DNA from 4 places in the Nonomuraea sp. NPDC049421 genome. Region 2 is predicted to be linked to each of the others. Evidence: riboswitches for the same ligand, from Rfam matches in the RefSeq annotation. Region 2 holds a riboswitch; each other region holds the start of a gene.
The links. A riboswitch is a leader RNA that binds a small molecule or an ion and turns the genes downstream of it on or off. The one in region 2 is predicted to bind thiamine pyrophosphate.
Positions count from the first base shown of each region.

Region 1 (7,262 bases), on a different contig from region 2:
CAGGAGTCGAGCTGGGCGCCGACCTTCACGCTCAGCCCGTCGGCGCTGGCGCTGTGGCTCATCGCGTACGGGTTCGTCGCCGCCGTGCTGCCCGTCTGGATGCTGCTCGCGCCGCGCGACTACCTGTCGACGTTCATGAAGATCGGCACGATCGTGCTGATCGCGGTCGGCATCGCGGTCACCATGCCGCCGCTGCGGACGACCGCGTTCACCGACTTCGCCTTCAACGGCGAAGGGCCGGTCTTCGCCGGGTCGTTGTTCCCGTTCGTGTTCATCATCATCGCCTGCGGCGCGCTGTCCGGCTTCCACGCGCTGATCTCGTCCGGCACGACGCCGAAGATGATCCAGAAGGAGACGCAGGTCAGGATGATCGGCTACGGCTCCATGCTCATGGAGTCGTTCGTGGCGGTCATGGCGATCACCGCGGCCTGCGTGCTGAGCCCCGGCCTCTACTTCGCGATGAACTCACCGGCGGGCGTCGTCGGCGCGACCGTGCAGAGCGCCGCCGAAGCCGTCACGAACATGGGCTTCGTCATCACCCCCGAGCAACTGCAGGCCGCGGCGGCGGCCGTGCAGGAGGAGACGCTGATCGCGCGGACGGGCGGCGCGCCCACCCTGGCCGTGGGCATCTCGCAGATCTTCTCCGGCTTCCTCGGCGGCGCGGGACTCCAGGCGTTCTGGTACCACTTCGCGATCATGTTCGAGGCGCTCTTCATCCTCACCACCGTGGACGCGGGCACGCGGGTGGGCCGGTTCATGCTCCAGGACACGATCGGCAACCTGTGGAAGCCGATCTCCCGGGTGAGCTGGTGGCCCGGACTCGTCGCGACCAGCGCCGTCGTGGTGGCGGCCTGGGGCTACTTCCTCTACCAGGGCGTCAACGACCCGCTCGGCGGCATCAACCAGCTCTTCCCGCTGTTCGGCATCGCGAACCAGCTCCTCGCCGCCGTCGCGCTCACCGTGGCCACCACGCTGCTGATCAAGAGCGGCCGGCTCAAGTGGGCGTGGGTGACGGGCGTCCCGCTGGCCTGGGACGCCGCCGTCACGCTCACCGCGAGCTGGCAGAAGGTGTTCTCGCCCGACCCCACGCTCGGCTTCTTCGCCCAGCGCGACCGCTATCAGGCGGCGCTCGACCAGGGGCAACTGCTCGCGCCCGCCAGGACGGAGGACGCGATGCGGCAGATCGTGGTCAACTCGACCGTTGACGGCGTGCTGGCCGCGCTCTTCGCCGTGCTGATCATCGTGGTCCTCCTCGACGCCGCCCGCATCTGGATCAAGGCGATCCGGCTGCGCGAACCGCTGCCCGACACGGAGGCGCCGTTCCAGGAGTCCACGATCGTGGCGCCGTCGGGGCTCATCGCCACCCGCGAGGAGAAGGAGCTGATGGCGAAGTCGCCCTGAGCGGCGTCAGGGGGCCAGCCAGGCGGCCGTGGGCCAGCCCTCGCGCCGCCACGCGCTGTCCCAGAACATCCACTCGTACGCCGCCGCCCGCCCGTACGCCTGCGCCATCGCCTCGCGGGTGTCCGGGAGGGAGGCGGCGGCGAGCCGGTCGGTGATGGCCTTGGCCCGCTCGACGGAGGCGGCGAACTCGGGGTCGGAGTAGGTGGAGATCCACTTGGCGTACGGGTGCGCGGGATCGTCGCCGGCCTTGGCGAGCAGCGCGGTGCCGACGTCCTGGTAGATCCAGAAACACGGCAGCACCGCCGCCGCGATCACCGGATACGGCGCCGACAGGGCGGTGGCCTGCAAGAACGACGAGTACGCCAGGCACGTCGGCGAGGTCGCGATGCCCTTGACGGCCGCGCCCAGCTCCTCGATGTAGCCGGAGTGCAGCTCGCGCTCGGCGACCAGCGCGGTGTGCGCGCTCATGGCCCAGAACGCCGCCTCGTCGGAGTCGTCGGCGCGGACGGAGGCGGCGGCCAGCGCCTTCGAGAACGCCTCCAGGTAGCGGGCGTCCTGCACCATGTAGAAGGCGAACGTCTCACGGTCGAGCGAGCCGTCGCCGAGTGCCGTCACGAAGGGGTGCTCGTGGATGGCGCGCATCAGCTCGGACGTGCGCTGCCAGATGTCATCGCAGAACATCGCGTCTCTTTCGCGAGAAGGGGGCCGGTTACCAGGCGTTGTGGAAGTGGTGGACCGGGCCGTGGCCGTGGCCGACGCCCAGCGAGTCGGCGGCGCGCAGCGCCTGCGTCAGGTAGTCCTTCGCGGCGCGCACCGCACCGGGCCAGTCGTCGTGGCGGGGCCGCAGAGCCGCGATGGCCGAGGACAGCGTGCAGCCCGTGCCATGGGTGTTGTGCGTCGGCACCCGCGGCGCGGCCAGCTCGATCGTGCCCTCGGGGGTGGCCAGCACGTCGACGCAGGTGTCGCCGTCGAGGTGGCCGCCCTTGAGCAGCACCTGCCGGGCGCCGAGCGCGCGCAGCCTGGCCGCCTGCGCGTGCATCTCGGGCAGCCCGCTCGCCTGCGGCTCGCCGAGCAGGTCGGCCGCCTCGGGCAGGTTGGGGGTGATGAGGTCGGCGCGCGGCAGCAGCGTGCGGCGCAGCTCGCTCACCGCGTCGGCGGGCAGCAGCCGGTCGCCGCTCTTGGCGACCATGACGGGGTCGAGCACGACATGAGGCGGCCGGTACGTGTCGAGCGCCGCCGCCACCGCCTTGATCAGGTCGGCGTCGCCCAGCATGCCGATCTTCACGGCATCGGCGGGCACGTCGGTGAGCAGGGTGTCGAGCTGCTGGGCCACGAACGCGGCGGGCACCTCGTGGATGCCGGTCACGCCCGTCGTGGTCTGCGCGACCAGCGCGGTGACGACCGTCATGCCGTACGCGCCGAGCGCGGAGAAGGTCTTGAGGTCGCCCTGGATGCCGGCCCCGCCACTCGGATCGGTGCCCGCGATGGTCAGGACTTTGGGAACGGCGTTCGCTGCCATGACGTCCCTTCGCTAGTGCGAACTAGATCAGGTTCGACGGGTGTGATCTCAGCCCGGCTTTCCGGGCACCCCGCGTCAACGGCTCACTCTAACAGGCCGGGTTGTTGACCACACGTTCGAGTGTGGGCATCGTAGGGCGGGTGGCCGCTGACGAGACGCGCGACGGGGTCTCCCTGACCAACCTCGACCAGCCCCTCTTCGACGGCGCCGACGCCACGAAGCGGGACCTGGTCGACTACCTCGACGCGGTCGCGGGCCGGATGGTGCCCGTGCTGCGCGACCGGCCGCTCTCGGTCATCCGGGTACGCCCGGGGCAGGAGCCGTTCATGCAGAAGAACCTGCCCAAATACGCTCCCGACTGGGTGCGGTCGGTGACCATGTGGGCGGATTCCGCGCGGCGGCAGGTCACGTACGCGCTGTGCGACGACCGCAGGACGCTGCTCTGGTTCGCCAACCAGCGGGCGGTCGAGTACCACCCGGCGCTCTACGCCGGTGAGCACCCCACGCACATGGTGCTCGACCTCGACCCGCCCGAGCACGACTCCTTCGCGCCGGCCGTCCGGGGCGCGCACCTCGTCAGGCAGGCGCTGGCCGACTGCGGGCTGGCGGGGGCCGTCAAGACCAGCGGGGCCAAGGGGGTGCACGTGTTCGTGCCCGTCGTGCCCGGCACCGCGATGGACGACCTGGCCGCCGCCACCCGGGCGCTGGCCGCCCGCGCCGAGCGGCTGGACCCGGCGCTGGCCACCACCGCGTTCATCAAAGAGGACCGTGAGGGCAAGGTGTTCCTCGACTCCACCCGGGCGGGCGGCGCGACGGTGGCGGCCGCCTACAGCCCGCGGATCCGGCCCGGCGTGCCCGTCTCGTTCCCCGTGGCCTGGGACGAGCTCGACGGCGTGCGGCCTGGCGAGTTCACCATCCGCACCGCCGTCGAGCGGCTGGGTGAGGGCGACCCGTGGGCCGAGCACATGCCGGCGCCGCAGGCGCTGCCCGCCGACCTCGTCGAGGAGGGGCACACGATCCCGGTGGCGCGCGTACAGGCGATGCACGAGGGCAAGCGCCGCGCCCGCGCCCGCCGCGCCGACTAGCCGTCCGGGCCCGCCGCACCGGATAACCGCCTGCGGCGCCGGACTGCCGCCCGCGGAGCCGGGCCGTCGCCCGTGGCTGGCGGCGGGGGCTGTGGGCGGCGCGGCTGGCGGCGGATAAGTCCGGATTTATGGGTCTTCACGCTGGTCGGTTGGCGGGTTACCGTCCGGGGGCGGCTGCTCGGGGGGAATCGCCGCTCTTCCGACCTTCCCTGGGGGACCCTATGCGAAGGACGTTCACCGTACTGCTCGCCGTGCTCGCGTTATCGCTCGTCACGGCCGCACCGGCGCACGCGGGCGGGCTCGACGACGTGTTCGCCAAGCTGCTCGTCAAGCAGGTGAAGGGGACCAGCGCCAAGAAACACCTGGACGCCCTGCAGGCTATCGCCACCGCGAACGGCGGCAACCGCGCCGCGGGCACGCCCGGCTACAACGCCTCCCGCGACTACGTGGCGGGCAAGCTGCGCAAGGCGGGGTACAAGGTCACGCTCCAGCCGATCGACTACGTGGAGAGCTGGACCGAGAACGCCCCTGCGGTGCTCCAGCGCGTCTCGCCGGATCCGAAGGCGTACGTGGCCGAGCAGGACTTCCACACCTTCCAGCCCTCGCCGCCCGGTGACGTCACCGCGCAGGTGCAGGGCGTGGACCTGACCCTGCCGCCGACCCCTGAGCCCACCTCGACCAGCGGCTGCGAGGAGGCGGACTTCGCCGGGTTCGTGGCCGGGAACATCGCGCTCATCCAGCGCGGCACCTGCCCGTTCGCCCAGAAGGTACGCAACGCGGGCTTCGCGGGCGCGTCCGCGGTCATCGTCTTCAACGAGGGCCAGCCTGGACGTACCGACTCGACCCCGCTCGACCTCGGCGAGTGGCGGGCCGGCATCCCCATGCTCTACACCGACTTCGCGGTCGGCGCCGAGCTGGCCGCGAACCCCGGCACCACGGCCAGGGTCAAGGTGGACGCCACGCTCGTGCTCGGCAAGAACGACAACGTGATCGCCGAGTCCCGCTTCGGCGACCCGCGCGACGTCGTCATGGTCGGCGCGCACCTCGACAGCGTGCCCGAGGGCCCCGGCATCAACGACAACGGCTCAGGCACCGCCGCCGTCCTCGAGGTGGCGGAGGAGATGGCGCTCTACCCGGTCAAGCACAAGATGCGCTTCGCGTTCTGGGCCGCTGAGGAGATCGGGCTGCTCGGGTCCGACCAGTACGTCGAGTCGCTGTCGGAGGCGCAGCGGGACCGGATAAGGGTGTACCTGAACTTCGACATGGTGGCCTCGCCGAACCACGCGTACAAGCTGTACGACGGCGACGACTCCGACGGCGTCGGCTCCCCCGCGGGCCCGGCCGGCTCGGCCAAGATCGAGCGTCAACTGGCCGACTTCTTCAAGAGCCGCAAGCTGCCCACCGTCGGCACCGACTTCGACGGACGCTCCGACTACGGGCCGTTCATCGCGGTCGGCATCCCGGCCGGCGGCATCTTCACCGGCGCGGAGGGCATCAAGACGCCGGAGGAGGCGGCGATGTTCGGCGGCACGGCGGGCACGCCGTACGACCCGTGTTACCACCAGGCGTGCGACACCCTCGCGAACGTCAACGCGAAGGTGTTCGACGTGAACGCCGACGCCATCGCGGACTCGACGGCCCGCTTCGCCTTCGACCTGCGCGGCATCCCGCCACGCACCGCCCCGTAGTCCGCCCGGTAGTCCGCTTCGCCGGGGCGAGGGCACTCTCGCCCCGGTCGCGGTCAGCGGGTGATGGTGACGTCGTCCAGGCCGGCCTCCACGAGGGAGGCGCCTGAGGCGTCGGCGGCGTCGATGAGGAGGCGGACGGTCTGGCCCGCGTAGGCGTTCAGGCTCGCCGTCGCGGTGGTCCAGGCGCCGTTGCGGTTGGCGGCGGCGCCGGGCTGGTTGAGCACGGTCGTCGTGGTGCTGCCGACGACGCGGACGCGCAGGTAGTCGGCGCTGGAGGCGTTCGAGCCGTGCGCCAAGTAGTACGAGAAGGACAGGTTCAGGGGGCCTGCCGAGGGGAGCGTGATCGGCGGTGACTGGATCGAGGTGACGCCGCCGTCGATGTCGTGGTCGCCCGCCGACGAGCCGGCCAGGCGGCCGGTCACCAGGTCGTTCGTGCCGCTGACCGTGGTGCCGAGCTGCTTGGCGCCGCTGGAGGTGGTGGCCTGCGGGTCGCCGCGTTCCCAGAGCCCGGTGCCGGCCGTGTCGGTGCCGTTCGGGTTCGCCGTCCAGCCCGTGGCCGTCTCGAACGTGTCCTGCCAGACCACGACCGGCGGTACGGCGGTGGCGACGGTCCACACGGCGTAGGCGATGGCGTCGGCGTTCCTGTTCAGCGCGGTGTCGTTGATGTTGGCCGTGGTGTCGCAGGAGCGGTGGTAGCAGACGTCGAACGCCTGCCCGGCGGTGCCGCCCCACAGCGCGGCCTGCGCGCTGGTCTTGGTGCCCTCGGCCCCCGTGAACGTGCCACCGGCCGGGATGCCCGCCGCGATGAACGGCCCGTAGTCGGAGCGGCCGTCGAAGTCGGTGCCGCGGGTCTGGACGCCGATGGAGGTGAAGTAGTCCTGGAGGGTGCGCTCCAAAGCCGCGGACCCGGCGGGGCCTGGCCCGGCGCCCGTGCCGTCCGAGTTGTCGCCGTCGTACACGAAATATCCGGCGTTGGGGGAGCCGACCATGTCGAAGTTCAAGTACCCCTTGATCCGCGTACGTTCTGCGGCCGGCAGGTTGTTCACGTAGAACTGCGACCCCCGCAGCCCCAGCTCCTCCGCGCCCCACCAGGCGAAGCGCAGGTGCCTGGCCGGCTGCAGCGATTGGCGGGAGACTTCGAGCGCGGTCTCCAGGACGGCCGCGCTGCCCGAGCCGTTGTCGTTGATGCCGGGCCCCGCGGTGACGCTGTCGAGGTGCGCGCCCACCATGAGCACGTCGTTCGGGTCGCCGCCCGGCCAGTCGGCGATGACGTTGTAGCCGGTCGCGCCGTTGTAGGTGAACGACTGCAGGGTGGTGGTGTAGCCGGCCGCGTCGAGCTGCGACCTGACGTAATCGGCCGAGGCGAGGTAGCCGGGCCTGCCGTGCGCCCGGTTGCCGCCGTTGGCGGTGGCGATGGACTGGAGCTGCGACAGGTGGGCCTTGACGTTGGTGAGGGAGATGTCCGGCGGCGCGGCGGCCCGCGCCGGCCCGGCCGGCATCACCGTGATGAGGGACAGTGCCGCGATCGCCGCGATGAGGGGTGATCTCGTTTTCCAGGACGTACGCCTA
Region 1 is NZ_JBFAQA010000013.1:86,534-93,795, forward strand. Features, by position in the region: gene AB0K18_RS22990 (carbon starvation CstA family protein) at 1-1,401, shown strand, start outside; gene AB0K18_RS22995 (TenA family protein) at 1,408-2,082, opposite strand; gene thiD (bifunctional hydroxymethylpyrimidine kinase/phosphomethylpyrimidine kinase) at 2,111-2,920, opposite strand; TPP riboswitch at 2,908-3,003, opposite strand; gene AB0K18_RS23005 (ATP-dependent DNA ligase) at 3,061-4,005, shown strand; gene AB0K18_RS23010 (M28 family metallopeptidase) at 4,227-5,693, shown strand; gene AB0K18_RS23015 (M28 family peptidase) at 5,747-7,262, opposite strand, start outside.
Region 1: linked by a shared signal. The riboswitch ahead of thiD (bifunctional hydroxymethylpyrimidine kinase/phosphomethylpyrimidine kinase) and the one ahead of AB0K18_RS02265 (FAD-dependent oxidoreductase) in region 2 are both predicted to bind thiamine pyrophosphate.

Region 2 (7,262 bases):
TCCGGGCGGGCGGCTCAGGGGGTCATCGGTGAGGAGGCCTCGGCGTAGCGGCGGCGCGGGATGCGGCCCGCCTGGGCCGCCTGCCGCCCGGCCACCACCGCGCCCTTCATGGCCGCCGCCATCAGGTCGGGCCGCTGCGCCCGCGTCACGGCCGTGGCCAGCAGCACGGCGTCACAGCCCAGCTCCATCGCCAGCGCGGCGTCGCTCGCCGTACCGATGCCGGCGTCGAGGATCACCGGGACGGACGCCGCCTCCACGATCAGCTCGATGTTGTGCGGGTTGCGGATGCCGAGCCCCGAGCCGATCGGCGCGCCGAGCGGCATCACGGCCGCGCATCCGGCCTGCTCCAGCCGCCGGGCCAGCGCCGGGTCGTCCCCGATGTACGGCAGCACCACGAACCCGTCGGCCACCAGCCGCTCCGCCGCGTCGAACGTCTCGATCGGGTCGGGCAGCAGCGTGCGCTCGTCGGCGATCACTTCGAGCTTGACCCAGTTCGTGCCCAGGGCCTCCCTGGCCAGCCGGGCCGTCAGCACGGCGTCGCCCGCGGTGAAGCAGCCCGCCGTGTTGGGCAGCACCTTGATGCCGCGCGCACGCAGCACGTCGAGCACCGAACCCCGGGCCGCGGGGTCGAGCCGCCGCATCGCCACCGTGGTCAGCTCGGTGCCGGACGCCGCCAGCGCCTGGTCCAGCACCTCCAGCGAAGGGGCGCCGCCGGTGCCCATGATGAGCCGGGAGGAGAACTTCTCGCCGGCGATGATCAGCTCATCCACCTTGCACCGCCGTCAGCACCTCCACGCGGTCACGGTCGCTGAGCGCCGTCGTCTCCCAGGCGCCGCGGGTGACCACCTCGTCGTTCACGGCCACGGCCACTCCGGTGGTGGCCGTCGTCAGCGTACGTACGGCCTGCGCCACGGTGGTGCCGTCGGCCAGCTCGTGCGCGGATCCGTTGATGGTAATAATCATGAAATTTCCCGAAATCTCCCCGGCGAGCACAGGGCCGCCAGCTCGCTCTCCTCGCCCATCAGGATGGCCGCCGTCAGCGGGGCCATCAGCACCCCGCCCCGGTGATGTCCCGTCGCGTACGTCAGCCCCGGCGTCCTCCCGGGACCGATCAACGGCAGGTTGTCGGGCGTGCCGGGACGCAGCCCCGCCACCACGTCGGCGACCTCCAGCTCGGTGACGCCGGGCACCAGCTCCCTGGCGTCGCGCAGCAGCTCGTACAGGCCGCCCGCGGTCACCCTCGTGTCGTAGCCCAGTTCCTCCTGGGTGGCGCCGACCACCAGCTCGCCGTCGCCCCGGGGGACGAGGTAGACCGGCGAGCCGTGGACGGTGCCGCGTACGCAGCGGGTGAGCAGCGGCTGCGGCGAGCGCAGGCGCATGATCTGACCCTTGACCGGCCGCACCGGCACCTCCGCCAGCTCACCGCTCCACGCCCCGGCCGCCAGCACCACCCGCTCGGCCGCCAGCACCTCACCTCCGGCTCGTCCTTCCGTGGCGGCGAGAGGTGCGGAACCGCGGCCTTCGGCAGGCACGGCGGGCGGCCCGGCGAGGCGGACACCGGTGACGGCGCCGTCCGTGCGGACCAGCTCGCTCACGCGGGCCCGCACGATGGGGACGCCGCGCCGCTCCAGGGCGGTCAGCAGCGCCGCCGTCACCCGGCGCGGGTTCACCCACGCGTCGCCCGGTGCCAGCAGCCCGCCGCGCACCGACGGGGCCAGCATCGGCTCAAGCCGCCGGCACTCGCGCCCGGTCAGCCGCTCGACCGGCAGATCCAGCTTCTCCATGAACGCGGCCAGCTCATCGAGCGCCGCCATGTCATCGGCCCCGAACGCCACATCCAGCGTCCCCTCGGCCCGCAGATCCAGCCCGCTCACCCCTTCGGGCCCAGCGGGTGGAAGGCCGGCGTCCTCGGCCAGGGCGGTGGCGAAGGCGGGCCAGCGGCGCAGGGCCGCGACGCCCAGCCGCAGCAGCGGCGCCTCGGTGTAGGTGACCTCGCTGACCGGCGCCAGCATCCCGGCGGCCGCGTGGGAGGCCCCGGAGGCGGGTGACGGGTCGACGACGGTGACCGGCCGCCCCTCGCGCGCCAGCCGCCAGGCCACGGACAGGCCGACGACCCCGCCGCCCACGATCACATCCATGATCCGCTCCCTTCGCCGGCATGATCCGGATCAGGTGTCTTGCGGTCGAAGGCCCGCTGCAGCCTTCCTCTCAGCCCGGTCACGGCCGGACTCCCGCGCGTCTTTCCGTCCACAGCCTACGGCCTCGGTGCCGGGTCCACGCACCGCCCCCGTTAAGGTCATGACCGTGGAGCATGTCGTGGTGGTGGGAGCGGGACTGTCGGGAGTGCGCACGGTGGAGGCCCTGCGCGGGCGCGGCTACGCCGGTCGCCTGACGCTGCTGGGCCAGGAGCGCCATCGCCCCTACGACCGCCCGCCGCTGTCGAAGGCGGTGCTCAAGGGCGACGCCGACACCAGCTTCATCGACACCGACCTCGAGCGGCTCCAGGTCGACTTCCGTCCAGGCGTCGCGGCGAAGTCGCTGCGCGCGGGGGTCGTGGAGACCACCGAGGGCGAGCTCGACTACGACGGCCTGGTCATCGCGACCGGCGCCGACCCCATCAGGCTGCCCGGCGACGGCCCTCAGCACGTCCTGCGCACCCTCGACGACGCCCACGAGCTGCGCGTCATGCTCGTCCCCGGCGCGCGGGTCACGGTCATCGGCGCGGGCTGGATCGGCGCCGAGGTGGCGACGGCGGCCCGCCGCGCGGGCTGCGCGGTGACGGTCATCGAGGCCGCCCGGGCCCCGCTCGCCAGCGCGATGGGCACCGAGCTGGGCGCCCGCACGATCCCCTGGTACGACGGCATCGACCTGCGCCTCGGCACCATGGTCGAGTCGGTCGACGAGGGCGGCGTCCGCCTGGTGGGCGGCGAGTTCGTCGAGTCCCACGTCGTCGTCACCGGCATCGGCGTGCGCCCGGCCGTCGAGTGGCTGGCCGACGCCGACATCGACCTGCACAACGGCGTCGTCACCGACGAGCACCTGCGCACCTCGCTGCCCGGGGTGGTCGCCGTGGGCGACTGCGCCGCCTGGTGGTCGCGCCGCTGGGGCGCCCGCCTCAGGGTCGAGCACTGGGACACCGCCATCAACGCCCCCGAGGTCGCCGCCGCGACGCTGATGGGGGAGGAGGCGGTCTACGACCCGGTGCCGTACTTCTGGTCGGAGCAGTTCGGCCACATGCTCCAATACGCCGGCCACCACGCGTCGGGCGAGCGGATCGTGCACCGGGGCGAGCCCGAGGGCAAGTGGTCGGCCGTCTGGCTCACGGCGGACGATACGCTTGCCGCGGTGCTGGCCGTGGACCGGCCGCGCGATCTCGTCCAGGGCCGGCGCATCATCGATGCGGGTCACCGGCTGGACACGGAACGCCTGGTAGATCCACAAGTGCCCCTACGAGATTGTGTTGTTTGAGCAAGGACGGCATGTGGTAGTTGTGGTTTCGTGACGCTTTCTGTTGCACAGATCGACCGGGAGACCGACCAGCTCGTCGACGAGTGGCTCACCCTCCCCGAAGTGGCCTCACGCCTCGATCTCCCGATCGGGCGGGCCAAGCAACTCCTGAAGGACCACAAGCTGCTCGGCGTACGCCGCGGCAGCGGCGGGCCACAGGTGCCCGCGGTGTTCCTCGACGGAAAGGACGTGATGAAGGGCCTGCCAGGCACGCTCACCGTGCTCCAGGACGCCGGCTACGACGACGTCGAGGCGCTGCGCTGGCTCTTCACCCCCGACGAGTCACTGCCAGGCTCGCCCATCGAGGCGATCAGGGCGGGCCGTCACACAGAGGTCAAGCGGCGTGCCCAAGCCCTCGCTTTCTGAGGCCCGCCTCTATCTCTGCACAGACGGCCGCCGCGACCGCGGCGATCTGGCGGAGTTCCTCGACGCGGTGCTGGCCGGCGGTGTGGACATCATCCAGCTGCGGGAGAAGGGCCTGGAGGCACGCGAAGAACTCGCGCTCCTCGACGTCTTCCGCGACGCCTGTGACCGGCACGGAAAACTGCTCGCCGTCAACGACCGGGCGGACATCGCCTACGCCGCCCGGCCCGACGTGCTCCACCTGGGGCAGGACGACCTTCCCGTGACTGTCGCGCGAGAGATACTCGGCGACGACGTCGTCATCGGACGGTCCACCCACTCCGCAGCCGAGGCGTCCGCCGCGGCCGTGGAGGAGGGCGTCGACTACTTCTGCTGCGGCCCGATCTGGCCGACGCCGACCAAGCCGGGCCGCCCGGCGCCTGGGCCGCCGCTGCTGCGGCACGCGGCGGCGCTCGGCACCTCGCGGCCGTGGTTCGGCATCGGCGGCATCGACCTGGGCACCCTCGACGAGGTGATGGCGTACGGCGTGAGCCGCGTGGTGGTCGTCCGCGCGATCACCGACGCCGACGACCCGGGCGCGGCCGCCGCGGAGTTCGCCAAGCGGCTGGCCGCGGGGCCGGCCCGCTGAGCCTGCGAGGCGCCCGCGCTTCCCCGCGCGGGCGCCTCCTTACCTGCGGACTCGGCTTGTCTGCGGACCTGTCTGCGGACCGGCTTTGTCTGCGGACCGGCTTTGTCCGCGGACTCGGCCTGTCCGCGGGCTCGGCGGGGTCAGGTCTTGCGGGACGTCGCCGCGATCGCCAGCTCGGTCAGCGCCTCGCGCGCCTCAGGAGTGACCGGCGCCGCGTCGAGCGTGGCCAGCGCCTGGCCGAGATAGCCGGCGATCAGGTCCTCGCACTCCTGCAGCGCGCCGGTGTCCTCGATGATGCCGCGCAGCTCCGCCACACCCTGCTCGTCCAGCCCGGGGTCGCCGAGCAGCCGGCGTACGGTGGCCGCGGCGGCGGGGGAGGCGGCGGCGAGGGTGCGGGCCACGAGCATCGTGCGCTTGCCCTCCCGCAGGTCGTCACCGGCCGGCTTGCCCGTCTGCGCCGGGTCGCCGAAGACGCCCAGGATGTCGTCGCGCAGCTGGAAGGCGATGCCGACGCGCTGGCCGTAGCCGGTGCACAGCTCGTCCATCCACGGCGCCTCCTCCCGGGCGGCGAGCACCAGGCCGAGCCGCAGCGGCTGCTCCACCGAGTATCTGCCGCTCTTGAACAGCGCCACCCGCAGCGCCGAGTCGAACGTGTTCTCCCCGGTGGCCTGCTCCAGCAGGTCGAGGTACTGGCCGCACATCAGCTCGCTGCGCATGTGGTCGTGGACGGGCCTGGCCGCCTCCAGCGCCTCGCGCGGCAGCCCGGACGTCCGCCACATCTCGCCCGACCAGAGCAGCAGCAGGTTGCCCAGCAGGATCGCCGCGCCCTCGCCGAACTGCCCGGACGAGCCGTGCCAGCCCGCCTCCTCGTGCATCGCCTGGAAGCGGCGGTGCGCCGACGGCATGCCCCTGCGCAGGTCGCTCTTGTCCATCACGTCGTCGTGCACCAGCGCGCTGGCCTGCAGCAGCTCAAGGGAGGCGGCGGCGGTGAAGACGGCGGGCACGTCGGTGCCCCCCGCACCCCGCCACCCCCAGTAGCAGAACGCGGGCCGCAGCCGCTTGCCTCCCGACAGCAACGCGTCGGCGGCCGTGCGCAGCGGCGCGAACTCGGTCTCGCCCCCGGCGGGGAGCTTCCGTTCGACGAACTCGGCGAGCGCGCGCTCCACCTGGGCGCGCAGGATCTCCATGCCGGCGGCGTCAGTGGTCATGCCTTGAGACTAGTGGCCGGGGGAGCGGGCTTCGATCTCGGCTGCGATCTCCAGGTACCGCTCTGGCCGGTGCGCGCGGAGGTTGTCGGGGTAGCCTTGTCGGCATGGCTCTTGGTCGACCCTCCATCCGGCCCGATCGCGTCCCCACGGTCCGCGACATGCTGGCCTCCGGTGCCCGGTCGTTCTCGTTCGAGTTCTTCCCGCCGAAGACCGACGAGGGCGAGCGGCAGCTGTGGCGCGCGATCAGGGAGCTCGAGTCGCTGCGGCCCACATTCGTCTCGGTGACCTACGGCGCGGGCGGCTCCACCCGCGACCGCACGGTCGACATCGTCGAGCGCATCGCCCACGACACCACCCTCACCCCCGTCGCCCACTTCACGGCCGTCAACCACTCCGTGCGCGAGCTGCGCCACCTCGTCGGCCGCTTCGCCGACGCGGGCGTGCGCAACATCCTCGCCGTACGCGGTGACCCGCCCGGCGACCCCACCGCCGACTGGGTGCCCCACCCCGACGGCGTTCTCTACGCCGAGGACCTCGTGCGGCTGATCCGGCAGTCCGGCGACTTCTGCGTGGGCGTGGCGGCCTTCCCCTACAAGCATCCGCGCTCGCCGTCCATCGAGTCCGACACCGAATACTTCGTCCGCAAGTGCCAGGCGGGCGCCGACTACGCGATCACGCAGATGTTCTTCCAGGCCGACGACTACCTGCGGCTGCGCGACCGGGTGGCGGCCAGGGGCTGTGACACGCCGATCATCCCGTGCATCATGCCGGTCACCCAGATGAGCACGATCGCCCGCTCCGAGCAGCTGTCGGGGGCGCCGTTCCCGCCCGAGGTCGCGGCCCGTTTCGAGGCGGTCAAGGACGATCCGGCGGCGGTGCGGCGGCTGGGCATCGACCACGGGGTGGAGCTGTGCCAGCGGCTGCTCGACGAGGGCGCGCCCGGCATCCACTTCATCACGTTCAACCGGTCGAGTGCGTCACGCGAGGTGTTCCAGCGCTTGGAGCCGGCGAGCCTGCCCGCGTAGAACCTGCCCGCGTAGAAATGGCCCGCCACCCGCCCGCAGGGGGACCGGGCGGGTGACGGGCAGGGGACACTAGACGGTGGGTAAAGGGTCGGCTACTTTCTGTCATGAATGGTGCCCGTGCGTCATCGCCGGTAAACCTGGGGTCACGCCGTCTTCAGCTCGCCGGGTTGCTCAGGTCAGGGGGAGGCGGCGGCCCGCGATCGCGTACTCCTCGTGGCCGCCGGGGAAGACGAACTTGGTGAGCAGGTCCATGAAGCCCATGCCGGCGTAAAGGTGGCGGGCCGCCGTGGGCTGGTCGTGGGTCGACAGGATGGCCGTACGCTCGCGACGCCCGGCGCACAGCGTCCTGATCATCTGGCGGCCGATGCCCTTGCTCTGGTAGTCGGGGTGCACGTGGATCTCGGCCAGCTCGAAGGCGTGGCCCATCCAGGCGTGTGCGGCCTCCTGGCCGATGCGGTCGGCCAGGCCGCGGACGACGACGTCGTGCCACCACTGGCCCGGCGCGCCCCTGAAGCCGTAGGCGAAGCCCAC
Region 2 is NZ_JBFAQA010000001.1:489,727-496,988, forward strand. Features, by position in the region: gene AB0K18_RS02255 (thiazole synthase) at 15-722, opposite strand; gene thiS (sulfur carrier protein ThiS) at 763-963, opposite strand; gene AB0K18_RS02265 (FAD-dependent oxidoreductase) at 960-2,138, opposite strand; TPP riboswitch at 2,129-2,245, opposite strand; gene AB0K18_RS02270 (FAD-dependent oxidoreductase) at 2,299-3,468, shown strand; gene AB0K18_RS02275 (Rv2175c family DNA-binding protein) at 3,499-3,873, shown strand; gene thiE (thiamine phosphate synthase) at 3,851-4,498, shown strand; gene AB0K18_RS02285 (polyprenyl synthetase family protein) at 4,639-5,706, opposite strand; gene metF (methylenetetrahydrofolate reductase [NAD(P)H]) at 5,811-6,731, shown strand; gene AB0K18_RS02295 (GNAT family N-acetyltransferase) at 6,903-7,262, opposite strand, start outside.

Region 3 (7,262 bases), on a different contig from region 2:
GCGGACGATATAGAGACCGAGCCCCACTCCACCAAACCGTCTCCGGTCGCCGCTGTCCACCTGGACGAAGCGTTCAAAAATCCGCTCACGGTCAGGCGGGGCGATTCCGACCCCCTCGTCGTCCACGACGACGACCACGTTGTCGTCCTCGGGCCAGGCCGCCACGCTGATCAGCCCGCCCTTCGGCGAGTACTTGAACGCGTTCTCCAGCAACTGTCCGAGCAGGATGTCCGTGGCCAGCGCGTCGCCCAGCACGTACGGCAGCCCCTCGGGCACGTCCACCTCGACCCGGTGCCGGTCCGACAGCTCGGGCAGCCCCAGCGTGGCCGCCACGATGCGCTCCGCCAGGTCGAACTCCTCGATGCGCACCTTGAGCTCGTCCGCGCCGGCCCGCGCGCCCAGCAGCAGGTGGTCCATGAGCACGCCCAGCGACTTCGCGCGCTCGGCGATCGTGTGCACGGCCGAGCGGCGCGCGGGGTCGCCCATGTCGTCCCAGCGCGAGTCGAGCGTGCTGGCGAAGCCCCGCACGATCGTGATCGGCGTACGCAGCTCGTGGCTGGTCGTGGCGAGGAACAGGTCCTTGGCCTCCTCCAGCTCCTTGGCCGCCGTGACGTCGCGGAAGTCGACGACCACCTCGCCGGTCTCCTCGATCTGCGCGCTCACCACGTCGAGCCAGCGCCCGTTGTCGAGCTGGAAGGTGCCCTTCTCGCCCGCCTTGGGCAGCGGGAACGGCGGGGGACCGCCGATCACGGACTCGGCGGGCAGTGCGGTCAGCTCCTCGGCGGCCGGGTTCCAGCGCACCACGAGGCCGTCCTGGTCGAGCACGGCGATGCCGTCGGCGCTGGCGTCGAACACGGCCCGCTCGTGCGCCCGCTGCCGCACCGCCTCCTGGTAGGCGACCGCGTTGCCGACCGCGATGCCGGCGTGCCCGGCCAGCAGCTCAAGCAGCTCCAGCTCCAGGTGTCCCGGGTTGCGGCGGGCGAACAGGGCATAGAGGGCGCCGTACGGCCGCCCGCCCACCGCGGCGAGCCCCAGCGCGATCGTGTGCAGGCCCTTGAGCTTGGCCCACACCAGGTCGTCGAGCCCGTGGGACTCCAGCATCACGGTCTTGCCGGTGCGTAAGAGCTTGTCCACCAGGCTCGTCCGCAGGTCGGTGGTGGTGCCCCTGATCGCCTCCGGCAGCTCGTACGTGCTGACCAGCCGCAGCCGCTCGCCCTCGATGAGCACGAACCCGCCCGCGTCCGCCCCGGTCAGCTCGGTCAGGCTGGCCGAGATGCGGTCGAGCACGGCCGACAGCTCAAGGTCGGAGTTGATGTCGCCCACGACGTCGGTGAGGCGGGCGACCAGCCGGGCGCGGCGCGCCATGCGGTGCTCGGCCATCTCGTCGGCCCTGGCCGGGTGGTAGGCGCACACGTAACCGGCGACGGCACTGCCGAGGCGCAGGGCGCTGATGTCCACCCGCAGGTCGAGCACCCGGCCGTCGGCGTGGAGACGCTTGGTGCGCAGCGACACGGGCTCTCCCGTACGTACGCGCTCCAGCACCGCGTTGTGCTCGGCGCCCAGCTCGTCCGGCACGATCGGCGCCCGGCGGCCGAGCAGCTCGTCGGCGCTCCAGCCGAACATGCGCTCGGCGGCGGCGTTCCACACCAGCACGCTCTGGTCGCGGTCGAGCGCCACGATGGCGTTGGGCGAGCTGGCGAGCGCCGCACGAGCGATCTCATCGTCACTACCGGCCCATTCGTCCCCCACTACTCCATAGTGCACGTGGCGCGGTGGGTGCGTCGGGCGATCCGTCCGATACGCTGCGGTCACGGTGATTCCCGGCAGGTGGGAGGGTGAGGGGTATGTCGAGCAACGATCTCGATGCCCTGCTGCGGGTGACCTCCAGCACCTATCGGGGTGAGACACCACCCGACATCGCGTTCGGCACCTACGACGGCGCGGTGGGCAGGATGGTGCTGGCGGTGACCGGCAAAGGCATCGCGGCGTGCAGCTTCGAGGCGGAAAACGACGTGTTCGAGCTGGTCACGCGGCACGTGGGGCGGTTCATCGGGCCCGACGCGCGGCGGCTCGACCCGGTGCGCAGAGAGCTCGACGCCTACTTCTCGGGGCGGCTGCGGACGTTCGCCACGCCGGTCGACCTGACGCTGGCGACGTCGTTCGCCCGTACGGTGCTGCAGAAGACCATGGCGGTCCCCTACGGCACCACCACGACGCTGGAGGAGATCGGCCAGAGCATCGGCAGACCGCGCGCACTGCGGGCGATCGGCAACGCGCTGGCCTCCAACCCCGTCTGCGTGATCGTGCCCTGCCACCGGGTGGTGCGCGAGGACGGCGGGCTCGGCGACTACGCCGGCGGCGTCGCCGCCAAACAGCACCTGCTCAACGTCGAGCAGCGCGCGACCGCTGGATGAGCCCGATGAGCAGGGTGACCAGCGCCGCCACCAAGGCGCCGCCGAGCGCGCCGTTCATCCACGACTGACGCACGAAGCCGAGCGCCTCGCGCACGCCCGTCCAGAGCGCGTCCCACTGCGGGAAGGTCGGCGTCGAGGTGGTCAGCCAGTACGCGGCGAAGCCCAGCGTCCAGGGCACCAGCATCGACCAGCGCGACGGGGCGTCCTCGGCGGTGTTCCAGCCCTCGCCGCGGCGCAGCACGAAGTAGTCGACCGCGAGCACCGCGAACATCGGCACGAACACGGCGCCGATCACGCCGAGGAACACGCCGTAGGAGTTGACGTCCGCGAAAAGGGCGATCACGACCGTCAGCACGCCGATGGCGGTCGAGAGGATCCGGCGGTCCACCCGCGGCATGAGGTTCTGCAGCGACATCGTGGTGGAGTAGACGTTGGCGAAGGACTGGTCGGTCTCGCGCAGCACCAGGATGCCGAAGAACAGCGCGCCCAGCGGCACCGCGACGAACGGCGTGAACACCGACGTCGCGTCGGCCAGCACGCCGTCCGCGCCCGCCAGGGCCACGGCGTGGACGCCGAGCCCGAGGCAGGCTACCTGGGCCAGCGTGTAGCCGCCGACCACGCCGGTGAAGGCGGCGCGTCCCGACCGCGAGTGGCGGGCGAAGTCGGCCGCCATCGGCACCCACGACACCGACAGCGCGATCACGTAGTCGACGGCGGCGGGGAAGGCCGTCCAGCTCCCGCCCTCGGGTGAGGGGGCGTCGCGCAGGAAGAACACCGTGAACCAGACCATCGCCACGATGACGCCGACGGTGACGTAGCGGCGCAGCAGCCGGATCGAGCCGAGCGGCCAGACGGTCAGCGCCGCCGTCAGCACGCCCGCGACGAGCACCCACACCTGGTACGGCACCGACGGGAAGATCGCGCCGGCTCCCTTGGCGATCACCCACAGCTCGAAGGCGCCCCAGCCGATCATCTGGATGATGTTCAGCACCGTCGGGACGTAGGAGATCCTGGCCCCGAACAGCCCGCGCAGCAGCACCATGGCCGGCTTGCCGGTGCGCGTGCCCGGGATGGCCGACAGGCCCACCATGGCGGTGCCGATCAGGCTGCCCACCACGGTGGCGACCAGCGCCGCCGCGAGGGTGAGCGGCGCATTGCCCAGCGGGTCGAGCAGCAGCAGCGCTCCGGAGAAGCCGAGGAGGCTGACCCCGAGGTTGGCCCAGAGCGCGCCCTGATCGAGCACGCCCAGGGTCTTGGGCGCCTCGCCTTCGAGGGTCAGCGGAACTTCTTCGACGCCGTGCGACATCGCACACTCCCTACGCCGGCATTACCCGAACAGGTTCAGGCGGTCGGCAGCGGATGCATAGCTGCCCTCTCAGCCCGGCGACCCCGAGCTCCCGCGACGATCTGTAGTTTGCGCCCTTATTTTGCCTTAGAGAGGGTCAAATCGCCATAGTGGGCGACTTACGCCACAAAAGGCTCCTGGCCCGTCTCGCTGACCATCGGCTTCCGCGCGGCCTCCCACGACTGCATGCCGCCGCCGACGTTGACCGCCTCGCGTCCGAGCTGGTTGAGCCACGCGGCGACCTGCAGCGACCGGCCGCCCACCCGGCACACGACGTAGACCGTGCGGTCGCCGGGGACCTCCTCCACCCGGCCCTGGATCTGCGTCATGGGGATGTGGACGGCCTGCGGCGCGTGGCCCGCCAGCCATTCGTCCTGCTCGCGGACGTCGAGCAGGTAAGCGTCTGCGGGCACGGCACTGGCCTCGATCTCAGGAACGGTCATGACTCCATCATGGCGTGCCCAGGGTCGTGCAGAGGACGCCCGCCCTACTTGAGCAGGCGGGACAGGCGCCGGTCGGCCAGCGGCTTGCCACCGGTCTGGCAGGTCGGGCAGTACTGCAGCGAGGAGTCGGCGAACGAGACCTCCCTGATCGTGTCGCCGCACACGTCGCACGGCTGCCCCGCACGGTTGTGCACCCGCAGCCCCGACTTCTTCTCCGCCTTGAGGTCCTTGGCCGCGAGCCCGTGCGCCCGCTCGACCGCGTCGCGCAGCGTGGTCACGATGGCCTCGTGCAGGTCGGCGAGCTGGGCGTCGGTCAGCGTCGCGGCGATCTTGAAGGGCGACATCCTGGCGGCGTGCAGCACCTCGTCGGAGTAGGCGTTGCCGATGCCGGCGATCACCTTCTGGTCGCGCAGCAAGCCCTTGATCTGGGTGCGCTTGCCGCCCACGATGCGCTTGAGCGCCTCGACGGTGAACGACTCGGCGAGCGGGTCGGGGCCGAGGGCGGCGATGCCGGGCACCTCGTCCGGATTTTTCGTGACATAGACGGCGAGGCGTTTCTGTGTCCCCGCCTCCGTCAGCTCGAACCCGGGCGCCGGCCCCTCGTCGTCGGGCGCCAGCCGCACGCGTACGGCCAGCGGCCCCTTCCCCGGCCGCACCGGCTTGGCCCCCGACAGGTCGTCGCGCCAGCGCAGCCACCCGGCGCGGGCCAGGTGAATGATCAGGTGCAGCCCGTCGCAGTCGAGGTCGAGGAACTTGCCGTGCCTGCTCACGCCGGTGACGGTCAGCCCGCCGAGCGAGGTGACGGGCGGGTCGAACGTCTTGAGCGCCTGGATGGCCACCACGTCGATCCCCGCGATCGCGCGGCCCACGGCCCGCTCACGCAGGAAATGGGTGAGCGACTCGACTTCGGGAAGTTCGGGCATGCCCCCAGAGTACGGCCCGCACGAAATTGTCCCCAGAACGGGAGCCATCGGGTCGTTAGGGTCAAGTGCATGACCGTGACGATCGCAGAAGAGCTCCTCCTCCTGGCACTCGGCGAGGACAAGGGCAAGCTCCTCATCAACGCGGCCACGCTCGACCTGGCGCTCTCCGGCGGCATCCTGGCCGAGCTGGCGTTGGCCGGCCGCGTCACCAAGGACGGCAAGAAGCTGGCCGTCGCCGTGCCGGATCCGGTCGGCGACCAGGAGCTGGACGCCGCCCTGGAGCGCATCGCGAACGACAAGGCACGCACCCCCGAGTGGTGGGTGCGCAAGCTGCAGACGAGCGACCTGCGCGACCGCCTGCTCACCCGCCTGGCCAACACCGGCGTGCTGGCCAGAGAGCGCACCAAGGCGCTCGGCATCTTCACGATCACCCGCTGGCCCGAGCTGAACTCCGCCGTCGAGGCCGAGATCAGGGAGCGGGTGGCGGCCGTGCTCACCGGCGCCACCCCCGACACCCGCACGACCGCCCTGATCGCGCTGGCCAAGGCGGCCGGGCTGGACCGCAAGGCGTTCCCCGACGCCGGCAAGGCCCGCGTCAAGGAGCTCGCCAAGGGCGACTGGGTGGCGGACGCGGTGACCCGCGCCATCGCCAACATGAACGCCGCCGTCGTGGTCACCACCGTGACGTGAGGCCCGTCAGCCGGCGTCCACGACCTCCTTGGGCACCGGCTTGTCCTCCTTCAGCGCGTTGAACAGCGCGAGCGCCTTCGTCCTGTCCCACTTCACCGCGTCACCGCTGGCCACGCGTTCGGTGCCGCCGAACGGCACCACCGTCGTCACCGGGCTGCCGCCCATGGCGAGCCCCAGCGACAACATGTTGAACGCCCCGGTGCCCGAGTCGACCTCGACCGCGTCGGTGGCGCTGGCGGCCAGCGGGATCGCGGTGAACGGGTTGAGCAGCACCCCGGGGCTCGCGGCCTTCTTCACGACCGCGCTGAGGAACTGCCGCTGCCGCTTGGTCCGCTCGAAGTCGGGCAGCGCGCCGCCCTTGCGGGTGCGTACGTAGCCGAGCGCCTGTGAGCCGGTGAGCACCTGGGTGCCCTTCTTCAGCTTGAGCCCGGCCTTGGGGTCGTTGACGGCGGCCCGTACGTTGATCTCGACCCCGCCGACGGCGTCCACGATGCCCACGAACCCGGCGAAGCCGATCTCCATGTAGTGGTCGATGTGCACGCCGGTGGCGTTCTCGACCGTGCGGACGAGCAGCTTGGGGCCGCCGAAGGCGTAGGCGGAGTTGAGCTTGTCGCGCCCCCTGCCCGGGATGGTGATCGCGGAGTCGCGCGGCAGGCTGACCAGCGTGGGCGCGTCGCTCCCCTCGGGGATGTGCAGCAGCATCATCGAGTCCGTACGCTGCCCCGCGGCCCGCCCGGTGGCGAGCTTCTTCCGCTGGGCGGCGGTCAGGCCCTTGCGGCTGTCGGAGCCGACGAGCAGCCAGTTGGTGCCAGGCGTGTCGGCGGGCCGCCCCTCGTAGTCGTCGAGCACCCCTTCGATGCCCGTCAGCCGCGAGTTGACCCAGAAGAACAACCCCACCCCGGCGACGAGCAGCAGCACCAGGAACCCGGCGATGATCGACAGGATCGCCTTGCCGGAGATCTTCTTACGCGGCCCCTTGGGCGGCCGCGGCTCGGCGGGACCGCCGGACCGCGAGCGAAGCGGCCTGACCGGGCTCTCACCGGCCCGCTCGCGCCCGTAGACCCTGGAGGCCCCCCTGCGCGGCGGAGCCTCCGCAGGGCCCTCTGGGGCGGCGGTGGGAAGCTTCTGGGTGGGCGCCCCCGCCCCAGGCACGGGGCCCTGCCCTCCTGGCGGCGTCGGCCCTCCGGGCGGGATCCGGTGCGCGGGCGCTCCTCCAGAGCGCAGGCCGTCACCGGGCCGCGGTGGCAGCGGGCGGCCGTCGCCTGGCGAGCGGTAAGCCCGCGTCCGGTCGTCCTCAGACACTTCGCCTTCTTTCCCCTCGGTTTGCCATAAACGCTACGTCCAACCCTCGCCAGTGAAGACGCTCCGCCAAGGATTTCCTACGGAAAAGTACGCGGAACCAGCGGAGAGTCACTGCGGAAACATAGATGCCACCAGCATCGTTACG
Region 3 is NZ_JBFAQA010000038.1:47,871-55,132, reverse strand. Features, by position in the region: gene AB0K18_RS43505 (PAS domain S-box protein) at 1-1,749, opposite strand, end outside; gene AB0K18_RS43500 (methylated-DNA--[protein]-cysteine S-methyltransferase) at 1,845-2,414, shown strand; gene AB0K18_RS43495 (cytosine permease) at 2,383-3,720, opposite strand; TPP riboswitch at 3,710-3,825, opposite strand; gene AB0K18_RS43490 (rhodanese-like domain-containing protein) at 3,879-4,202, opposite strand; gene AB0K18_RS43485 (DNA-formamidopyrimidine glycosylase family protein) at 4,247-5,125, opposite strand; gene AB0K18_RS43480 (GPP34 family phosphoprotein) at 5,195-5,815, shown strand; gene AB0K18_RS43475 (LCP family protein) at 5,822-7,117, opposite strand.
Region 3: linked by a shared signal. The riboswitch ahead of AB0K18_RS43495 (cytosine permease) and the one ahead of AB0K18_RS02265 (FAD-dependent oxidoreductase) in region 2 are both predicted to bind thiamine pyrophosphate.

Region 4 (7,262 bases), on a different contig from region 2:
AAGCAGGGGTCGATGGTCGCCTTCCAGGGGGAGATGGACTTCGACTACGAGGGCGGCGGGCTCGGGAAGCTGTTCAAGAAGGCCGTCACGGGCGAGGGCGCCGCGCTGATGCGCGTACGCGGCCAGGGCCTGCTCTACCTCGCCGACAACGCCGACGACATCCATCTGTTCTACCTGGAGAACGAGGGCATCACGGTCAACGGCCGCAACCTGCTGGCCTTCCAGCCGCAGCTGACCTGGGACATCAAGCGGGTCCAGGGGGCGGGCATGGCGGCCGGCGGGCTGTTCAACACGACGATCACCGGCACGGGGTGGGTGGCGGTGACCACCCACGGCACGCCGGTGCTGCTCGACGCGGCGCGCATGCCGACGTTCGCGGACGGGCAGTCGGCCGTGTGCTGGAGCACCTCCCTGCAGGTCGGGGTCAACCGGACGATGAAGGTGGGCGCGCTGATCGGCCGGGGGAGCGGTGAGGCGATGCAGCTCGCGTTCAGGGGTCAGGGGTTCGTGCTGGTGCAGGCCAGCGAGGGCGCGCCGGTGATCAAGGCCCAGTCCTAGATCGCGCAGGTGGGCGCCGGGGCGGTGCCGGCCCCGGTGGACGAGCCGAGGAAGCCGAACGTGGTGGACGCCCCCGGCGCCAGCGAGCCGTTCCACGCCGCGTTCCGCACGGTCACCGAGGAGCCGTTCGCGCTCAGCGTGCCGCCCCAGAGCTGGGTGACGCGCTGACCGTCGGCGTACGTCCAGCTCACCGTCCAGCCGCTCATCGGCGCGGTGCCGGTGTTGGTGACGGTGACCTCGCCCTGGAAGCCGCCCTGCCACTGCCCGGTCGTCTTGTACGCGGCCGTGCAGTCACCGGCCGGCACGGTGGGCGTGACGGTGGGGGTCGGGGTGCCCGCGAGCGCCTCGACCAGGGCCGGGTACCACTTGTCGGACATCTTCTGGTCGCCGGCCGCGTTCGGATGCACCCCGTCGTAGGTGTCGGTGGCGGTGTTGAAGCCTGTCCACTGGTCGACCACGGTGATCGGCGACTGGTCGGTGGAGGTCGCGGCGGCCCAGGCGGGGATGGCGTCGTTGAGGGCCACGGTGCGCCGGCCGCAGTCGGGGCAGGTGGCCGGGTTCATCGGGATGATCTCGGCGACCAGGATCCGCATGTTCGGGTTGCTCGCCCGCATCTGGTTCACCAGCGTGGTGAACGCGCCGAGGATCGTCGCGGGCGCGATGTTGCTCCACACGTCGTTGGTGCCCAGGTGCATGAGCACGACGTCGGGCCGGGTGGCCGAGAGCCAGCCGGGCAGCATGTTCTGGTTCGCGATGTTGGTGGCGAGGTAGCCGCCGTGGCCCTCGTTGTCGCCGTCGTGCGCCACCCCGCAGCCCTGCGGCGGCAGCGTGCCGACGAAGTCGATGTTCGTGTGGCCGGTGCTCTGCAGCCGGTTCCACAGCATGGCCCGCCAGCAGCCGGGGGAGCCGGTGATCGAGTCGCCGAGCGGCATGATCCGTACGGCCGCCGCCTCGGCCGGCGTCGTCGCGAACAGCACGGCCGCGATCACGGTCACCATTCCGGCCAGCACGGCGCCGATTGCGCGCATCGTCCGATCTCCCGTCGTCAGCCTGCGCAGATCGTAAGGAGCAGCGGGCGGAACGGGGAAGGAGGCGATCAGGACCGCGGACGTGACCTGCGGGGACGCATGTAACTTTCAGGCGGGGGAGCGCACCACCGCCAGCGGGCAGGGCGCGTGGTGCAGCATGGCCTGGCTGATTGATCCGATGAGCATGCCGGCGAGTTGCCCGCGCCCGCGCGAGCCCACCACCAACAGCTCGGCCCCGGCCGCCGCCTCCTTCAGCACGTCCACGGGATGCCCGTGCACGATCTCGGCGACCGCCTCGACGCGGGGATGCCGGGCGCGGTACGGCGACAGCGCCTCGTGCAGCGCCCGCAGGTGGCCCTGCTCGCTCTCGGGGTCGGCCGGCCCGAAGCCGCCCGGCTGGGGCCAGGCCCACGCCTGGACCACCCGCAGCCGCGCCCCGCGCAGCTCAGCCTCGGCGAAGGCGAACTCCAGGGCCCGCTCGGCGCATGCGGACAGGTCGGTGCCCGCGACAACCTCGCCGGGCGTGGCGGGGCGGTCGCGGACGAGGACGACGTTCGTCTCGGCGTGCGCGACGACCCCGTACGCGACCGAGCCGACCAGCAGCCCGCGCACGCCGCCGATGCCGCTGCTGCCGACGACCAGCAGCTCGGCCTCGGCGGCGGCCTTGACCAGGGCCGCGCGGGGATCGCCGGGGAGCAGGACGGTCTCCACGCGCGCCTGGGGCCGCTCGCGCAGCGCACGGTCCTTGGCGGAGGTGAGCACGGTCTGCGCGCCCTCGCGCATCCACCGCGCCACCTCGGCGTAACGGACGGGCTGGTCCTCCTCGCACACCCACTTGGGCACGACGTGCGCGACGGTCAGCGGCACCTGGCGCAGCACGGCCTCGGTGGCGGCCCAGCCGGCCGCCTCCAGGCCGGCACGGGAGCCGTCCACACCTACGATGATCAACTCGGCTCCTCAGGACGCGGTGTAGCACTCCACCTCGGCGCGGCGGAACGACAGTCCCTCGGCCTCGGAGTCGCGGACGCACGCGCGCTCCGCCTTGCTGAGCTTGAGCGTGCCGCAGACGGTCACGCCGGAGTAGGTACGGCAGTCGAGTGACGGATCGGTACGGCCGACGCGATAGAGCTCTCTGACGTTCGCGCGGCACTTGGCCTTACCGGTATCGGAGTAGCGGCACTGGGCCAGCAGGGTGTCGAACTGCTCCTGGCTGACCTCGTGCTGTTGCATGCCGTCCCCGGCGGCGGCGGTGGCGCCGGATGCGGCCATCACGACGAGTAGTCCTGCGACAGCGGCGATTCTCATCATGTTTCCCCTGATGGGGTCCGTACCGCTGAGAAGCCCCGCCAAACCTTCTCGCCCTGGTTTGGGATCGCGCCCCGCGTGGGTACGATCACCGCCGTCCAACGCGGGAGCCCGGTGGAGACCGGGCTGAGAGGACGGCTGCCAGCCGCCGACCGCCAGAACCTGCTCCGGGTAATGCCGGCGAAGGGAGTTTGCGCGATGACCGACGCGCGCTTTTCCAAGATCTACAGCGGCGAGCTGCGGGTGCCGATGCGGCGGGTGAACCTGTCGAACGGCACGGCGGTGACGCTGTACGACACCTCGGGCCCGTACACCGACCCCTCCTACGAGCCCGACCTGCGGCGGGGCCTGCCGCGCCGCCGGGCCGGGTGGATCGAGGAGCGGCGGGCCGCCGGGCACCCGGTCACCCAGGTCGGCTGCGCGCGGCGCGGGCTGGTGACCAAGGAGATGGAGTTCGTCGCGGTCCGCGAGGGCGTCACGCCGGAGTTCGTACGGGACGAGGTCGCGGCCGGCCGGGCCATCATCCCCGCGAACGTCAACCACCCCGAGACCGAGCCGATGATCATCGGCCGTGACTTCCTCGTGAAGATCAACGCCAACATCGGCAACTCCGCGGTCACCTCCTCCATCGAGGAGGAGGTGGAGAAGATGACCTGGGCCACCCGCTGGGGCGCCGACACGATCATGGACCTGTCCACCGGCGACGACATTCACGAGACCCGCGAGTGGATCCTGCGCAACTCCCCGGTCCCGGTCGGCACCGTGCCGATCTACCAGGCGCTGGAGAAGGTCAAGGGCCGGCCTGAGGAGCTGTCGTGGGAGGTCTTCCGCGACACCCTGATCGAGCAGTGCGAGCAGGGCGTGGACTACGTGACCGTGCACGCGGGCGTGCGGCTCGCGCACGTGCCGCTCACCGTGCGCCGCAAGACCGGCATCGTCTCGCGCGGCGGCTCGATCATGGCCGCCTGGTGCCTGGCGCACCACCGCGAGAGCTTCCTGTACGAGAACTTCGCCGAGATGTGCGAGATCCTGGCCCGCTACGACGTGTCGTTCTCGCTCGGCGACGGCCTGCGGCCCGGCTCGATCGCCGACGCCAACGACGAGGCGCAGTTCGCCGAGCTGCGCACGCTGGGCGAGCTGACCGTGATCGCGCGCGAGCACGACGTGCAGGTCATGATCGAGGGCCCGGGACACGTGCCCATGCACAAGATCAAGGAGAACGTCGACCTCCAGCGCGAGCTGTGCGACGACGCCCCCTTCTACACCCTCGGCCCGCTCGTCACCGACGTCGCGCCCGGCTACGACCACATCACCTCGGGCATCGGGGCCGCCATGATCGGCTGGTTCGGCACCGCCATGCTCTGCTACGTCACCCCCAAGGAGCACCTCGGCCTGCCGGACAAGGACGACGTGAAGACGGGCGTGATCACGTACAAGATCGCCGCGCACGCCGCCGACCTCGCCAAGGGGCACCCGAAGGCGCAGGAGTGGGACGACGCGCTGTCCGACGCGCGTTTCGAGTTCCGCTGGGAGGACCAGTTCGACCTCTCGCTCGACCCCGACACGGCCCGCGCCTTCCACGACGAGACGCTGCCCGCCGCGCCCGCCAAGACCGCGCACTTCTGCTCGATGTGCGGCCCCAAGTTCTGCTCGATGCGGATCAGCCACGACATCAGGCGGGCCGGTTTCGAGGAGAAGGCCGCCGAGTTCCGGCGCCTCGGCGGCACGATCTACGTGGAGTGACGCATTGTCCGATGTCCAGAGCCGCAGCTCTGGACGAAGATCACGCCGCCGCGCGGAGGAGCCATCAAGGACTCGGGCCGCGTCTAGCCCGGTAGCGTCTCGCCGCCGATCGGGGCCAGCACCTCGCCCGTGTAGTACGAGGACAGCCGGTCGGAGGCGAAGAACACGTACGAGGGGGCGATCTCGTCCGGATGGGCGGGTCGCCCCATCGGCACCTGCTGGCCGAACTTCTCCACCTTCTCCTCCGGCATCGTGGCCGGGATGAGCGGCGTCCACACCGGGCCAGGCGCCACCGCGTTGACCCGGATGCCCCGCTCGACCAGGTTCTGGGCCATGGAGTAGGTGAAGGCGTTGATCGCGCCCTTCGTGGCGGCGTAGTCGATGAGCGACTTGTTGCCGCGCAGGCCGTTGATCGACGAGGTGTTGATGATGGCCGCGCCCTCGCGCAGGTGCGGGAGCGCGGCCTTCATGACGCGGAAGTAGCTGTGGATGTTGACGGCGAACGTGTGCTCCCACTGCTCGTCGTCCAGCTCCTCCAGGCCGCTCACCGGCTCCTGGTAGGCCACGTTGTTGACCAGCACGTCCAGGCCGCCCAGCTCGGAGACGGCCTGCTCGACGACCGACGCGCAGTGCGCGCGGTCGGCCAGGTCGCCGGGCAGCGTCACGCAGCGCCGCCCGGCCTCCTCGACCAGCTTGCGGGTGTGCGCGGCGTCCTCGTGCTCGCTCAGGTACGCGATCGCGACGTCCGCTCCCTCCTTGGCGAACGCCACGGCGACCGCCCTTCCGATGCCCGAGTCGCCGCCCGTGATCAGGGCCTTCTTGCCGGCGAGCAGGTCGCGGCCGACGTAGTCGCGCATCTCGTCGCGCGGCTCAGGAGCCATCTCGCCGGTGCTGCCCGGGTACGGCTGGTTCTGCGGTGGTGGTGTGTGCGACATGCCTTGCGGGCTGCCCGTGGTCAGGTGGGGTTAACGCCCGTCATCGGACGAATCCCTCCGACCTGAGCCAGTCGCGGGCCACCAGCGCCGGCATGCCGCCGTCCACGTCCACCTGCGCGTTCAGGTCCCGCATGACGTCGTCGGTCAGCTTCGCGCTGATCGGCGCGAAGATCTTCGCGATCTCCGGGTGTGCGTCGGCGAGCTGCCTGCGCATCGTCACCGCCGCGTTGTACTGCGGGAAGAAGTGCCGGTCGTCCTCCAGCAGCACCAGGTCGAGCGCCTTGACCCGGCCGTCGGTGGTGGTCATCATGCCGAGCGTGCACTGGCCGCTGGCCACCGAGTTGTAGAGCACGCCGACCGACACCCTGCGCACGTTCGCCCTCGGCACCTCCTCGCCGTACGTCAGGCCGTAGCCCTTGAGCATGCCGAGGAAGCCGTCGTCGCGGCCGAACGTCTCGTGGTCCACGCAGAACGTGCGCTGCGCCACCGGCACCTTGGGGATGTCGGAGATCTTCGACAAGCCCCACTTCTCGGCCGACGCCCGGGTGACGCCGATGGCGTAGCTGTTGTTCAGCGGGGCGGGCGGCAGCCACACGATGCCGTTCTTGCGCAGGTCGAGGTCGCGTACGGCCTCGTACTGCGCCTCCGCCCCCTGGACGGGCTTCTGCTGTCCCAGGTAGGTGATCCAGCCGGTGCCGGTGTACTCCCACATCAGGTCGGTGCCGCCGCGGATGAGCGAGGCGCGGGCGTTCACGCTGCCCTGGACGTTGGTCCTGTCCTCCACGTCCGCGCCCGCCGCGGTGAGGGCGAGCACGGCGATCTTGCCGAGCACGAGCTGCTCGGTGAACTCCTTGGACGTCACCCGTACGCGCTGCCCTTCGAGCCCCGGCACCGGGCGGATGCCGCCCGGCTCCACCGGCGGCACGAACGACGACGCCGGCCGCAGCCCGCAGGCCACGACGCAGACCAGGACCGCCACGGCCGCCAGGAACGCCCTCATGAGAGCCCCTTCGGCGACAGCAGCCGCTGCGCCAGGCCCGCCGCCCAGTCGATGAGCAGCGCCAGCACCGCGATCAGCACGCAGCCGGTGACCAGGATCAGGCTGCGCTGCGTGCTCACCCCCGCGGTGATCAGGTCGCCCAGACCGCCCGAGCCGATGAACGCCGCGATGCCCGCCGTGCCCACGTTCAGCACCAGCGTCGTACGGATGCCCGACAGGATCACCGGCACCGCCATCGGCAGCTCGACCTTGAACAGCACCCCTGACGCCGACATGCCGATGCCGCGCCCCGCGTCCACCAGGCGCGGGTCCACCTGCTCCAGGCCCACCATCGTGTTGCGCAGCGTCGGCAGCAGGCTGTAGGCGAACAGCGCCGCCACCGCCGTCCAGAACCCGATCTGGAACACCACCGCGAGCAGCACCACCAGGCCCACCGCCGGGGTGGCCTGGCCCAGGTTCACCAGCGACAGCACCACCGGCGTGGCCTTACGCAGCCCGCGCCTGGTCAGCAGCACGCCCAGCGGCAGCGCCACCAGCAGCACCAGCACGGTCGAGAAGAACACCAGCTGGATGTGCTCCCACGTGCGGCGCATCAGGAACGTCAGGTTGAGCGAGCCGCGCTCGATGCTGTCCAGCGGAGCGACCTGCGTGTAGACGATCATCGCGGCGGCTACGGCGAGGTAGCACAGCGGG
Region 4 is NZ_JBFAQA010000007.1:316,169-323,430, reverse strand. Features, by position in the region: gene AB0K18_RS15410 (AIM24 family protein) at 1-558, shown strand, start outside; gene AB0K18_RS15405 (cellulose binding domain-containing protein) at 555-1,586, opposite strand; gene AB0K18_RS15400 (universal stress protein) at 1,695-2,534, opposite strand; gene AB0K18_RS15395 (hypothetical protein) at 2,544-2,894, opposite strand; TPP riboswitch at 2,985-3,097, shown strand; gene thiC (phosphomethylpyrimidine synthase ThiC) at 3,090-4,634, shown strand; gene AB0K18_RS15385 (SDR family oxidoreductase) at 4,718-5,569, opposite strand; gene AB0K18_RS15380 (glycine betaine ABC transporter substrate-binding protein) at 5,610-6,569, opposite strand; gene AB0K18_RS15375 (ABC transporter permease) at 6,566-7,262, opposite strand, start outside.
Region 4: linked by a shared signal. The riboswitch ahead of thiC (phosphomethylpyrimidine synthase ThiC) and the one ahead of AB0K18_RS02265 (FAD-dependent oxidoreductase) in region 2 are both predicted to bind thiamine pyrophosphate.